3 regions of the Clostridium estertheticum genome follow, and region 2 is predicted to be linked to each of the others. Evidence: a T-box and tRNA genes for the amino acid it is inferred to sense, from the RefSeq annotation. Region 2 holds a T-box; the other regions hold tRNA genes.
The links. A T-box is a leader RNA that pairs with one kind of tRNA and senses whether it is charged. The one in region 2 lies ahead of thrS (threonine--tRNA ligase), so its partner is inferred to be a tRNA-Thr.

Region 1: it has a tRNA-Thr gene. The T-box ahead of thrS (threonine--tRNA ligase) is inferred to sense a tRNA for this amino acid. The anticodon was not compared.
Region 3: it has a tRNA-Thr gene. The T-box ahead of thrS (threonine--tRNA ligase) is inferred to sense a tRNA for this amino acid. The anticodon was not compared.

The regions. Positions count from the first base shown of each region.
Region 1 covers NZ_CP015756.1:263,108-267,809, forward strand. The annotation lists gene mreB (rod shape-determining protein) at 1-181, shown strand, start outside; gene yyaC (spore protease YyaC) at 295-858, opposite strand; gene A7L45_RS01260 (hypothetical protein) at 1,020-1,619, shown strand; tRNA gene A7L45_RS01265 (tRNA-Thr) at 1,816-1,887, shown strand; tRNA gene A7L45_RS01270 (tRNA-Tyr) at 1,896-1,980, shown strand; tRNA gene A7L45_RS01275 (tRNA-Val) at 2,003-2,078, shown strand; tRNA gene A7L45_RS01280 (tRNA-Thr) at 2,110-2,184, shown strand; tRNA gene A7L45_RS01285 (tRNA-Tyr) at 2,190-2,274, shown strand; SAM riboswitch class I at 2,380-2,482, shown strand; gene metK (methionine adenosyltransferase) at 2,569-3,744, shown strand; gene recD2 (SF1B family DNA helicase RecD2) at 3,967-4,702, shown strand, end outside.
Region 2 covers NZ_CP015756.1:4,463,998-4,468,699, reverse strand. The annotation lists gene thrS (threonine--tRNA ligase) at 315-2,252, opposite strand; T-box leader at 2,388-2,590, opposite strand; gene A7L45_RS20685 (putative bifunctional diguanylate cyclase/phosphodiesterase) at 2,963-4,702, shown strand, end outside.
Region 3 covers NZ_CP015756.1:4,721,419-4,726,120, forward strand. The annotation lists gene A7L45_RS24150 (hypothetical protein) at 1-72, opposite strand, end outside; gene A7L45_RS22050 (DnaD domain protein) at 483-1,469, shown strand; gene A7L45_RS22055 (ATP-binding protein) at 1,462-2,442, shown strand; tRNA gene A7L45_RS22060 (tRNA-Thr) at 2,601-2,675, opposite strand; tRNA gene A7L45_RS22065 (tRNA-Asp) at 2,683-2,759, opposite strand; tRNA gene A7L45_RS22070 (tRNA-Val) at 2,765-2,840, opposite strand; tRNA gene A7L45_RS22075 (tRNA-Glu) at 2,854-2,928, opposite strand; tRNA gene A7L45_RS22080 (tRNA-Thr) at 2,944-3,018, opposite strand; tRNA gene A7L45_RS22085 (tRNA-Asp) at 3,028-3,104, opposite strand; tRNA gene A7L45_RS22090 (tRNA-Val) at 3,110-3,185, opposite strand; tRNA gene A7L45_RS22095 (tRNA-Glu) at 3,199-3,273, opposite strand; gene A7L45_RS22100 (BaiN/RdsA family NAD(P)/FAD-dependent oxidoreductase) at 3,590-4,702, shown strand, end outside.

The DNA.
Region 1 (4,702 bases), 560 kb from region 2:
GACTGGTGGAGGTTCATTGTTAAAGGGACTCGACAAATTAATACAAGAGGTTACTAAGGTTCCAGTATATTTGGCTGAGGACCCGATATCATGTGTAGCACTCGGAACAGGTAAAGTATTGGATTACGTGGATAAATTAGGTAATTCATTTGGTGGATATAACAATTATTTATCAAAGTAAAAAGTGTAAACAAGCTATAAAAATAAGCAATACAATTATTCTAATAATTGTATTGCTTATTTTTATATATTTTAAAAAAATTAAAACATTATTAATTATTATAGATAAAGTAATTAGAGCATGTTAATAGGAATTAAATTGTTTTGATCAGTGGTAAGTGAGTATAAATAATATGAATGTATAAGGGATCTACTTAAAACATTAGCAATTTCCATTACTAAACTAAGTCTTATGTTTCTATTAGTGAATAATTCACTATCATTACTTGAATCTACTATACCAACTAATGAGATATTGCCTACTTTAGGAAGGTTTTTACCTACGCCTTTACCAGGATGGATTGGATAATTCCTAGCTTGGATTTCACCAATATTTGCAATATCGCCGAGACAAGCATCAACACCTATGATAGTGCAGTTTGGATGTTTAGCGTTTATTTCAGATAACTTACTATCTATGTTTAAGGCATGAATTGGATTATCTATAGTGCCATAAACGGGTAATGGAAAGGAACTATTCTTTAAAAAGGTACCAACCAAAGGTCCAAGGCAATCACCTATACATCTATCGGTACCTATGCAAACGACTAGAGTGTTTTTGTCAATATAGTCTTTTAGAAAATTAGAAATTGTATAGTATGCTAAAGGGTCTTTATAATGGGTTTTAGCTTTGCTCAAGAAATATACCTCCTTGCATTTCTGCCTTTGAAAAACAATTCTTATTTATTTTCCTATGAATCATTTATATGAATAAACTCCCAGCATTATTATTATAAAGAATAAAAAAATCATTAATTGGCAAATAATCTATATATAATAATTATTTGGGGTGATATTTTATGAAAAGAATTAATTCGTTATTCATTATTATATTCTCAACTTTAGTAAGTGTGATTAGCATGGTTTCATATCATTACTATGTTAATAATTTGCATAAACCTGAGGTGGCTGAGTATACAAAACATTCTAATTCAAGAACAACTAATAATGATGGGGTTAAAGTGCTTATAAGGGATAATATGCAGGATAAAAAATTGAGTAGTAATTATAAAAAAGAAGAAGAAAAGGTGAGCGGTAGTAGCTCAAATGTAATTTCATCAGATCTAGATACTAAAAAAAATGAGGAGGAGAAGGATAGTCTAGAAAATTATTATAAGTATATAGAAAAAAATGAAAAAGCAGTTTTTAAAGTATCCGCATCAAAAATAGAAGAAAATTTAACTACTTCTGATAAAATCAAGTTATTGTATGTAAGTATGAAGTTAGATAAAGAGGAGTATAAGAAAGTGAAGGAATATTTATATGCTAAAGATGTTGAGGGAGGGGTTCTTAAAGCACTTAAATTATTGAAAAAAGATTTATCGGAAAAAGAATATGACAAAGTTCGGAAAGTTGCTGGAAGGTTTATAGATATGAACTTGGCAGAAGAACTGAATTAACTATATTTAGGTAGGTTATATAAAAAAACTCTTGAATAATAAAAAGTTGTATTAGCGTTTAATACTGAGTAAATATGAGAATGATATAGTAATGTAGAGAAGAAGTCGTTTATTTAAGGAAAATAAATTTGTAATTTATTTTTTTAAGTTGTATAATAATCCTTGTCGACACGGCAAAACGATATATTAATAATGTGCTGGCATGGCTCAACGGTAGAGCAGCTGACTTGTAATCAGCAGGTTGTAGGTTCAATTCCTATTGCCAGCTTCACATATGGAGGAGTTCCCGAGTGGCCAAAGGGGGCAGACTGTAAATCTGTTACGTAATGTTTCGATGGTTCGAATCCATCCTCCTCCACCATTTATCGTGTTTATTTAATTCTGGGAGCATAGCTCAGCTGGGAGAGCATCTGCCTTACAAGCAGAGGGTCACAGGTTCGAACCCTGTTGTTCCCACCATAACAATTTTTTTATAATCGAATAAGTATATGCTAGCATGGCTCAACGGTAGAGCAGCTGACTTGTAATCAGCAGGTTGTAGGTTCAATTCCTATTGCTAGCTCCACATATGGAGGAGTTCCCGAGTGGCCAAAGGGGGCAGACTGTAAATCTGTTACGTAATGTTTCGATGGTTCGAATCCATCCTCCTCCACCAAAAGACATCAATAGATGTCTTTTTTTACTTATTTAATCTAAAAGAATTGATATGTTGACACTGCTGATTGCATGTGGTAGTATAATGAAAACTTAATATTGATAACTCTTATCAAGAGAGGTGGAGGGAAAAAGGCCCTATGAAACCCGGCAACCGGTGCTATGCACCATGGTGCCAATTCCTGCAGTTATAATCTGCAAGATAAGGGAGATGGATAAAACACCTCTTCTTATTTTTGGAAGGGGTTTTATTTTTATAAAAAATTATTATTTAGCATTAGAAAGGAGAATTAATATGAAAAGATTATTCACATCAGAATCAGTTACAGAAGGACATCCAGATAAAATTTGTGACCAAATTTCAGATGCTGTACTTGATGCTATATTAGAACAAGATCCTTACGCTAGAGTTGCTTGTGAAACTGCAGTTACTACTGGAATGGTATTGGTTATGGGAGAGATAACAACTAATTGTTATGTAGATGTTCCTAAAGTTGTTAGAAATACTATTGAAGGTATAGGATACACTAGAGCGAAATATGGTTTCGATGCTAGTACATGCGCAGTAATTACATCTATTAATGAACAATCATCAGATATAGCTATGGGTGTTGATGAAGACTTAGAGTCTAAGGAAGGCCGTACATCGAAAGTTGATTCAATAGGCGCTGGAGATCAAGGTATGATGTTTGGGTTTGCCACTAATGAGACACCAGAGTATATGCCTCTTCCAATTTCTATGGCACATAGATTAGCAAGAAGATTAAGTGAAGTAAGGAAAGATGGTACATTAAAATACTTGAGACCAGATGGAAAAACTCAAGTTACTGTAGAGTATGAAGACAATAAACCAGTTAGAATAGATACTATTGTTATTTCAACTCAACATGGAGTAGAAGCAACTCATGATCAAATTGAAAAAGATTTAATAGAAAACGTAATAAAGCCAATAGTTCCAAGTGAATTATTAGATGAAAATACGAAATATTATATAAATCCTACAGGTAGATTTGTTATCGGAGGACCACAAGGTGATTCTGGTTTAACAGGAAGAAAAATAATAGTTGATACTTATGGAGGATCTGGTAGACATGGCGGTGGATGTTTCTCAGGAAAAGATCCAACGAAAGTTGATAGATCAGCTGCATATGCTGCAAGATGGGTTGCTAAAAATTTAGTAGCTGCAGGGGTTTCAGATAAATTAGAAATTCAGTTAGCTTATGCTATAGGTGTAGCCAAGCCAGTATCTATAGAAGCAGAAACTTTTGGAACAGGAAAAATTTCTGACGATAAAATAGTTGCAATAATCGAAAAAGTATTTGATTTAAGACCAGCTGTTATTATAAGAGAATTAGATCTTAGAAAACCTATTTATAAACAAGTAGCAGCTTATGGACATTTTGGAAGAAATGATTTGGATTTAAGTTGGGAAAAATTAAATAAGGTTGATGAAATAAAAAAATATTTATAATATAAGTAAAAAAGGATGACAATTAATAATTGTTATCCTTCTTTTGCGTATATAATTATTAATTTTAAAGTAAAACAATTATAAAACCATATTTATTATGCAATTTATGGATTATTAATTAGAATTTTGATAAAACTTAAGATAGAGGTATACTATTGATAAAAGTTGTATAACACATATGATATAATATTATTATATAAATTTATAAATAGGGGAGATTTTATGTCAGAAATACAAGGAACAATCGAAGATATAGTATTTCATAATGAAGACAATGGATATATGATTGCTCATTTAAATGATAATAAAAAACAAATAACCGTGGTTGGCGTTGTGCCATATATAAGTGAAGGTCAGAATCTGAAGTTAACTGGAGAGTGGGTCAATCATCCTCAATTTGGTAAACAATTTAAGATAGTCCAATGTGAGGAAATTATACCTAGCTCACTTATGGGTATAGAAAAATATTTATCTTCAGGAGTTATTCAGGGAATAGGACCTGTAACTGCTAAAAAAATAGTACAGCGCTTTGGCGAAGATACTATGAATATATTAGATAATGAGATAGAAAAATTAAAAGAAATTGATGGTATAGGACAAAAAAAGATTCAGTTAATATTTGAATCTTACGCAAAGCAACGAGAAGTAAAAAATATTATGATATTTCTTCAAACATATGGAGTAACACCTAGCCAATGTGTAAAAATATATAAAAAGTATGGAGCAGAATCGATAAAAGTAGTTCAAGATAATCCTTATGTACTAACTGAAACTATTTCCGGTGTAGGATTTAAAATTGCAGATAAGATAGCGCGGAGTTTAGGGATTGATAAAGAATCACCTTTTAGAATACAAAGTGGGATTAATTATGTGGTTAATGAATTCTGTGCTATGGGAAACACTTATATGCCCCTTTTTAAATTGTATAAGCAATCTAAAAACATTCTTGGGGTTACTG
Region 2 (4,702 bases):
GTAATGAAAGAGAGCCAGTACAAGATTATATCTTGTACTGGCCTCTTTCATTATGGGCAGGATATATTCGCTAGCCCACTAGATATATCATAGTATAATTTTCTCCAGATTGAGTTGCAATAAGAAGTGCAGTAACATTGGAATTCCATTTAGAATTTTATATTCGTAAAAGATTAGAATGTCTTAATGAAATTTCACGTTTCAAGCTCATATTGCAAGTCACACTGGAGAAGTTTTCTATTATAACAATTTATTAATAAGGCAGCACAAGATTTTATCTTGTACTGCCTTATTTTGTTATAATAATTTACCTACTATAATAATTTAGTATCGATTTCGTCTTTAATTCTTGTAATAAATGAGTCTAGTGCGATTGCACCCTCATCAGCATTTTTACGACTTCTAACAGAAACTTCGTTTAGTTCTGCTTCTTTCTCTCCAACTATTAGTAGGAAAGGAACTCTTTCATTACGAGCTTCTCGAATTTTATACCCAATTTTCTCTGCTCTAAAGTCAGCTTCTACTCTAATTTTAGATTTTTTAAGTTTTGCTACTACTGTTTCTGCATAATCATGATATTTCTCAGAAATAGGTAATACTTTAACTTGAAGTGGTGCAAGCCAAGTTGGGAAAGCGCCAGCATATTTTTCAATAAGCGTTGCAAGTGTTCTTTCGTAACAACCAATAGAAGTCCTATGAATAACATATGGAAGTTTTTTAATTCCATCCTTATCAATATAAGTCATGTTAAATCTATCTGGTAGTTGAAAATCAATTTGAACTGTAATTATAGTATCTTCTTTACCAAAAACATTTTTGATCTGTAAATCAAGTTTAGGGCCGTAGAAAGCAGCTTCACCAATAGCTGTTTTATAGTCTATTTTAAGATCATCTAAAATGACTTTCATCTTAGATTCAGTTAGTGCCCAAGCCTCTGGGTTATCAATATATTTTTCTTTATTATTAGGATCCCATTTTGAGAATCTATAAGTAATATCATCTTCAATTCCAAGAGTCTTGAGCATAAAGTGAATTAAATCTACAACACCTTTAAATTCATCTTCTAATTGATCTGGTCTAACAACTAAATGACCCTCTGAAATAGTGAACTGACGTACTCTTGTAAGACCATGCATTTCACCTGAGGATTCATTCCTAAATAATGTTGAGGTTTCTGCATATCTAATTGGAAGGTCACGATAACTTTTCTGATCTGCATTATAAACTGTAAATTGGAATGGACATGTCATAGGGCGTAATGCCATAACGTCTTCACCCTTGGATTCATCACCAAGAACAAACATTCCATCTTTATAATGATCCCAATGACCAGATACTTTATATAATTCGCTTTTAGCCATTAAGGGTGTTTTAGTTAGAACATAACCTCTTTTTTCTTCCTCATCTTCAACAAAACGTTGTAATAGTTGAATTACCCTTGCGCCATTAGGCATAAGTAGAGGTAATCCTTGACCTATCATTTCTGATGTAGTAAAGAGTTTGAGTTCACGTCCAAGTTTGTTATGATCTCTTTTCTTAGCATCTTCCATTTTCTCTATATGAGCATCTAAATCAGATTTCTTTGTAAATGCAGTTCCGTATATACGGCTAAGCATTTTGTTTTTTTCATTGCCTCTCCAGTAAGCACCTGCAACTTGAGTAAGTTTAAAGGCTTTTATATATTTTGTAGACATTAAATGAGGACCTGCACAAAGATCTGTAAATTCGCCATGTCTGTAGAAAGATAAGCTGGCATCTATTGGTAGGTCTTCAATTAACTGAACTTTAAAATTCTCATCTAATTGACCCATAAAAGCTATAGCTTCAGCTCTTGGAAGCTCAAACCTTTCTATAGGCAGGTCTTCTTTAACAATTTTTTTCATTTCTGCTTCAATTAATTTAATATCTTCAGCAGAAAAAGAGTCTTGTTTATCAAAATCGTAGTAGAAACCGCCATCTATAGCAGGTCCTATGGCAAGTTTAGTATTTGGGAATAATCTTTTAACTGCTTGAGCCATAATATGAGTTGCAGTATGTCTAAAGGCTTTTTTACCTTCCTCACTATCAAAAGTTAATATACTAAGTTCGCAGTCCTTAGTGAGTTTATAACGTAAATCTACAGTTTCACCATCTACCATGCCGGCACAAGCAACTCTTGCAAGTCCCTCGCTAATATCCCTAGCAACTTCAATTACAGTTATTTCAGATTCATAAGATTTTATTGAACCATCTTTTAGTTTAAGATTTATCATGTACATTGCTCCTTTCTTTTATATACTTGTTTAAATTTTTTCATATAGAAATGAAAAAATAAAAAATGTTATCAACAAGTTTGTAAACTTATATTTTTGAAAAATAAAAAAACCCCGTCTCAATTCTAATTATAGAATTGGGACGAGATTATAATTTCCCGCGGTTCCACCCAAATTGTTTATATAATAAACCACTTAATAATTATAACGGAATTACCGGGCTTTGTTGAAGCCGCTCAGAGGTAGTCTTCAGCTAATTTCATTTAAGAATACTTCCAGCTAATGTATTCTTTCTCTGTAAATGTACCATGGCTTACTTTCCTCATCGTAGTATTGATTTATTTGCTTATATTAATTATATCACTTGCGGTATATATGTCAAGATAGGTAAAAAGATTAATATGTAATTTATTCTAGTTTTATGGTACTTATAATATAATAATTTTTATTCGTTTTCAAATAACTTTAATGTGCATTATGTAAAAATATTGGTATAATTAATTTACTGTTTTATTAAATATGTGTAATTTATGCTAAAATTATTTAATACATATAATAAACGTTTACATTCGATAATTAAGGTTATATTATAAAAGACCATTAATAAAAACATAAATTCCACGATAGATATAGTAGTAAACTTATTAATGGACTTTAAGGTATAAAAGATATAACCAATTGTTTCATACATGATAACTGGAGGGGTATAAGTGAACGTAAAAAAAACAGCCAAAATCAAAATAAGTAAATTTATTAAAAGAACATATATAATTTTTTCAAATATATTAACTAAAAAAGGTAGAGAGCGGTTTTGTAAATTCGGAAAAAGGTACAAAAAATTCTATGTTACTTGTGGACGAGCGGTAGCAGTAAAAGAGAAATTGAGGGTGCAATATGATGAAATTCATGAAAAATTAGCAATAATTGAAAAAAGCCAGGAAAGATACAAATTATCATTAGATTCTACCAATGATGCTATGTGGGAAATTGATTTAACAACTAAAATGTTTTCCTCATCTAATAGATTTAATAACATTACTGGATATGACAAAGAAGTAGCAAATCCTATTGAAAATATAATTAAGCTTGTCTTAGAGGAAGATAGGGAAATTGTAATAAATGATTTTATTGATCTCATTAATGGCGGAATCTTATACTATCAGTGTAGATTAAAACTTAATTTTAATGGCATAGACAATAGATGGTTTTTGATTAGAAGTATGTGCCTTAGAGATACAAGAGGTGTTGCGATTAAAATTGTAGGCTCCATTTTAGGAATAGCTATTCAAAGAAATTTTGAAGAAGAGATTAATAAATTAAAATATTATGACATATTAACAGATACACCTAATAGAAAATTATTTATTAGCACATTAGAAAATGAGATTATTAAATCAAAGGGTACGTACAAGCAAATTAAACTTGCTATATTGTTTATTGATTTAGATAATTTTAAAGAAGTTAATGATACTTTAGGGCATACCTATGGGGATGAATTGTTAATAAATGTTGCAAATTTGATTAAAGCTACTATGGCAGAGGGAGATCTTGTTTCAAGAGTAGGTGGAGATGAATTTTTTATTTTAATGAAAAGTATTAAAGATTATTCTAAAGTAAGCAGATTATGTGTAAAACTTCAAAGCTTGCTAAATTGTGCGATAAGAATAGATAATAAACATGTATATACTTCGGCAAGTATTGGTATTGCAATCTTCCCAAATGATGGCTATGATACTAATATATTATTGAAAAATGCAGATACCGCGATGTATAGTGCTAAAAATAATGGTAAAGCAAGGTATTCTTTTTTTAATGAAAGTATGAGTTCTATAATTGTAAGACGTGCCGAAATAGAAAAGGGATTAAGGAATGCTCTAGAAAATAATGAGTTTGAAATGTATTATCAACCGCAAATAGATATTATAAATAATAAATTAAAAGGGTTTGAAGCGCTTTTAAGGTGGAATAGCGCAAAGCTTGGAAAAGTATCACCTGCGGAGTTTATACCTATTGCAGAGCAAAGTGGACTAATAGTTTCTATTGGTGAGTGGATTATAAAAATGGTGTGCCTCCAAAATAGTTTATGGAAAAGCAAAGGATATTTATATGATACTATTGCAATAAATCTATCTGGAATTCAATTACAGAATGATGATTTTGAAGAAAATCTAAAAAACATTATAAATGAAACTAAGATTAACCCAAAGTTTGTGGAACTTGAAATTACAGAAAGTATCTTCATGAAGGACTTTGAGCGCAGCATTAAATTGCTAACTGCAATAAGGGAATTAGGCATAACTATTGCTTTAGATGATTTTGGGACGGGATATTCATCGCTTAGTTATTTGAAACGCCTACCTATAAATACGCTGAAGATAGACAAGTCCTTTATAGATAATATCGATACAAATGAGCGAGAAAAGGTTATTGTAGATGGGATAATATTACTT
Region 3 (4,702 bases), 260 kb from region 2:
CTCAATAGTTTCTGGCTTCTTGGGTTTATTATCCTTTTCTTTAGCCGGTGTACTCATTTCTTTATATGGCATAAAATCACTCCTTTATAAAGTATTTTTTACTTTTAATGAAATTTTATTCATGCCTTTCTTTACTATATCACCTTTTTTTACTACAATAGCTCTAAAATGTGCATATGTGGTTTCTATAATATCACCATTGTTATAAGTAGCACACAGATAACGTCTTTTTTCGTCTTAAATCATTCAATATTATACCTCCTATGACACTTGCTTAATATGACCTTTTGTACCATAAATTAAATATTATTCAAATATTCTTTTATTTATATTTTTAACTATATGGTATACTATAGGTTGAATAATAAAATTTTTATAGATTAAAAAATACTATATAATTTATTATCTACATCATATAGATAAACTTAATTTTAGATGTTGAAATACTAATTCTAAAATATAAAAAGGAAGGTAGTGACTTTATGAGCACTTTCATGTTTAAAAATGAAAATTATAAATATACTCCTGTGAGTAATATTTTTATAGATAAGTTTATGCCTAGAGCTAGAGGTGAATTTGTTAAAGTTTATCTTCTCGGACTAAAGTATTGTACATCTGGAGAAATAGGTGCTACATCTTCTGTAATAGCAAATACTCTTGGACTTCTAGAAACGGATGTTGTTAATGCTTGGAACTTCTGGAATGATGAAACCATAATTAAAATGACTCCAATTGATAATATGGGTAATTTTAATATTGAATTTTTAGACCTTTTAGATGTTCCAAATGAGAATATACAAGGTATAAATCTACTCGAGGAATTAACCAACTCCTCAATAAAAGGCATGCTACAGGATATTGAAAAACTATTAGCCAAACCATTATCACCAAAAGAAATGACAATGTATCTAAGCTGGCAAAAAGATTATAATTTTCCCCCAGAATTAATACTTCTATTAATTCAATACTGCGTATCAAAAGGTAAAGTTGATTATAGGTATATTGAAACCATTGCCATTGCATGGCATGATGCAGATATTAAAAATATTGAAGATGCCCAATCTTATATAAAGAAACATGAAGATAAATGGATAAATATTAGAAAAATATTAAATTACCTAGGGATTAAAGCTCCCGAAATAATGAAACCTCAAGAACAAATACTAGATAAATGGATAAATGTTTATAAATTTTCTCTCGAAATTATATTTAAAGCTTGCGATATTTGTTTTGATAGACTTAACAGAGCTGATTTTAAATATATTGATGGGATTCTAAACAGTTGGTTTAAAGACGGCATAAACTCGCTTCAGGACATAGAAAAGAAAGATAAAAAACATGCACTTACTAACAAACGTAATACTGCTGGTGGTAAACCTGCTAAAGGCAGCTTTAATGATTATGAACAGAGAGCTTACGACTTTGATGAACTAGAAAAAAAATTACTAGGATGGGATAAAAATGATTAAAGGTTATCAAACCAAGATATTAAGTATATATGATCAAATAAGACAAGAAGAAGAGTCTGACTTTAGGAAACGAAAAATTCATATAGAAGAAACCCATCCTGAAATTATTGGATTAGATAAAAAGATAGGTAAATTATGTATAGAACTATCTATTAGTGCCTTGAAGAACACTGATAATAGAGAAAGCCATTTACATGACTTAAAAGAAAAAATAATGGACCTAAGGGTAAAAAAATCTGAACTATTAGTCTCTAATGGTTTTAACATGGAGTACCTTAATTTACATTATAGATGTAATAAATGCCGCGATACCGGGTTTATTGGAAACACTAAATGCTCTTGCTTTAAACAAAAAGTAGTAGATGTTTATTATACTGGATCTGAATTAAAAAGCATGCTAAAAACTCATAATTTTGATAACTTTAAATTGGATTATTATCCTTCTAGGAAAAGTGAACTTGAATCAATATCTCCAAAAAAGAACATGGAAAAGATTTTATCTATATCTATGAGCTTTTTGAAAAACTTCGACACTACTGATGAAAATTTATTATTTTACGGGAGTTCTGGAACAGGAAAAACATTTTTATCTCATTGTATTACAAAGGAATTAATTGATAAAGGTTCCTTTGTAGTATATAGGACGGCTGAGGAATTAATAAGGGCTTTAAAAGATATTAGATTTAATAACAATAGTGCTTTAGAAGAATTACTAATAGATTGTGACTTACTTATTATCGATGATTTAGGTACCGAGCAGCTTTCAGATTTTAATAAAGCTGAACTGTTTAACTTGCTTAATACTAAGTTATTAAAACAAAAGAAAATGGTAGTATCCACCAATTTATCTCTTGAAAGTTTACTTAAAACTTATGCAGAAAGAATAACTTCTAGATTATTTGGCAACTTTACTGCTTGCAAATTCTTTGGAGATGATATAAGAATAAAGGAAAACTTGAGTAAACTAAAATAATATTAAAATATAATCATTAATAGAAAGTACATATTACTGCAAATGCATTTGTAGTAATATGTACTTTCTATTATTATGCGCTTTTATGAAATACCGATAAAATCTAATGATTTTTCAGTAAATTAAAAAAAGTTCTAAACATTAGTTTAGAACTTTTTTGGAGCTAGCAATAGGAATTGAACCTACAACCTGCTGATTACAAGTCAGCTGCTCTACCGTTGAGCCATGCTAGCAAAAATATGGCGACTCAGAAGGGACTCGGACCCTCGACCTCTGCCGTGACAGGGCAGCACTCTAACCAACTGAGCTACTGAGCCATATATGGTGGGAACAACAGGGTTCGAACCTGTGACCCTCTGCTTGTAAGGCAGATGCTCTCCCAGCTGAGCTATGCTCCCATATATGTTTTGGTGGTGACTCCTAGGGGAATTGAACCCCTGTTACCACCGTGAAAGGGTGGTGTCTTAACCGCTTGACCAAGGAGCCTTATTAAATTTTAAATGGAGCTAGCAATAGGAATTGAACCTACAACCTGCTGATTACAAGTCAGCTGCTCTACCGTTGAGCCATGCTAGCTAATAAAAATGGCGACTCAGAAGGGACTCGGACCCTCGACCTCTGCCGTGACAGGGCAGCACTCTAACCAACTGAGCTACTGAGCCATATATGGTGGGAACAACAGGGTTCGAACCTGTGACCCTCTGCTTGTAAGGCAGATGCTCTCCCAGCTGAGCTATGCTCCCATATATGTTTTGGTGGTGACTCCTAGGGGAATTGAACCCCTGTTACCACCGTGAAAGGGTGGTGTCTTAACCGCTTGACCAAGGAGCCATAGTCGTTGTCACTTTATTGATTATGTAGTTGGGTCTCGCAACCCGACATAAACTATAATACCTAATTTTTCTTAATGTGTCAACATATTTTCTTGCTTTTTTCATTCTTTTTTTTTAATATAGTATATAAATCTAGTAAATTCAACGGTTTAAGCTTTAAATAAATTTTAAATTTTTTTTAATATATTACTAAATTCTAGACATACTTTATGATTTTATATAAAATCCATGTTCATCTTACTCATTTTAGGGTAAAATTATAATTAAACAATTTATATTATAAACATAATTTTTTCTCGAAGGGAGAGATTTTCTTGAAACATACTCTTATAATAGTTGGCGGAGGCGCTTCCGGTCTAACAGCTGCTCTTATAGCTAAAGATTCTGGTATAGATGTAGCGATAATCGAAGGAAGCGATAGAATTGGCAAAAAAATATTAACTACTGGTAATGGTAGATGTAATATTAGTAATGACAATATAAATAATGATAGATACCACAGTGATAATCCTGGTTTCTTTGCAGATACTCTAAATTCTTTTTCTGCAGCAGATACTATAGATTTTTTCGCTTCTTTGGGCATACCTTTGGTAACCGTAGATGGAGGTAAAATGTTCCCTATGTCTATGCAGGCCTCCTCAGTTCTTGATATATTAAGATTTTCCCTAGACGAAAAAAACATACCGGTCTATACAAATACTAAAGCTAAGGAAATCACTAAAACTAAGAAGGGTTTTAAAATTTATTGCTCAGATAATAGTATATATGAATGTGACAGGTTGATTCTTGCTGCTGGTGGCAAATGTGCCCCTAAAACAGGTTCTGACGGCTCTGGATATACATTAGCAAGGCAATTAGGCCACGATGTACTTCCTCAAGTACCTGCCCTCGTACAGCTTAAATTAAACTATAGCAGGTTAAAAGCTTTATCTGGAGTGAAATTTGATGGCTATGGAGAAATATTTATAAATGGTTTATGTATTCAAAAGGAATTTGGAGAAATACTCTTTACGGACTATGGCATTTCTGGCCCTCCAATACTTCAACTTAGCAGGACTGCAGCTTATGGCTTATCTAAAAGTAATAAAGTTTCTTTAAAAATTGACATGTTACCAAATATTAGCCGTGAAGATCTACCAAAATTTTTAAACAAACATTGGTCATTATTTGAAAGTCGCGACCTTTGTGATTCATTTATTGGCATAATTCACAAGAAACTTATTCCAATAATTTTAAAAGAAGCCAAAATAGAAGATATGCATAAAGCTTGCTGCAAATTAGCGCTAATAGAAAAAGAAGCCATTTATGATTTGCTTAAACATTGGCAATTTGAAGTATCAGGCACTAATTCTTTTTCAAATGCTCAAGTTACTGCAGGAGGTATTAATACAAAAGAAATTAACCCTCAAACTCTAGAATCTAATATT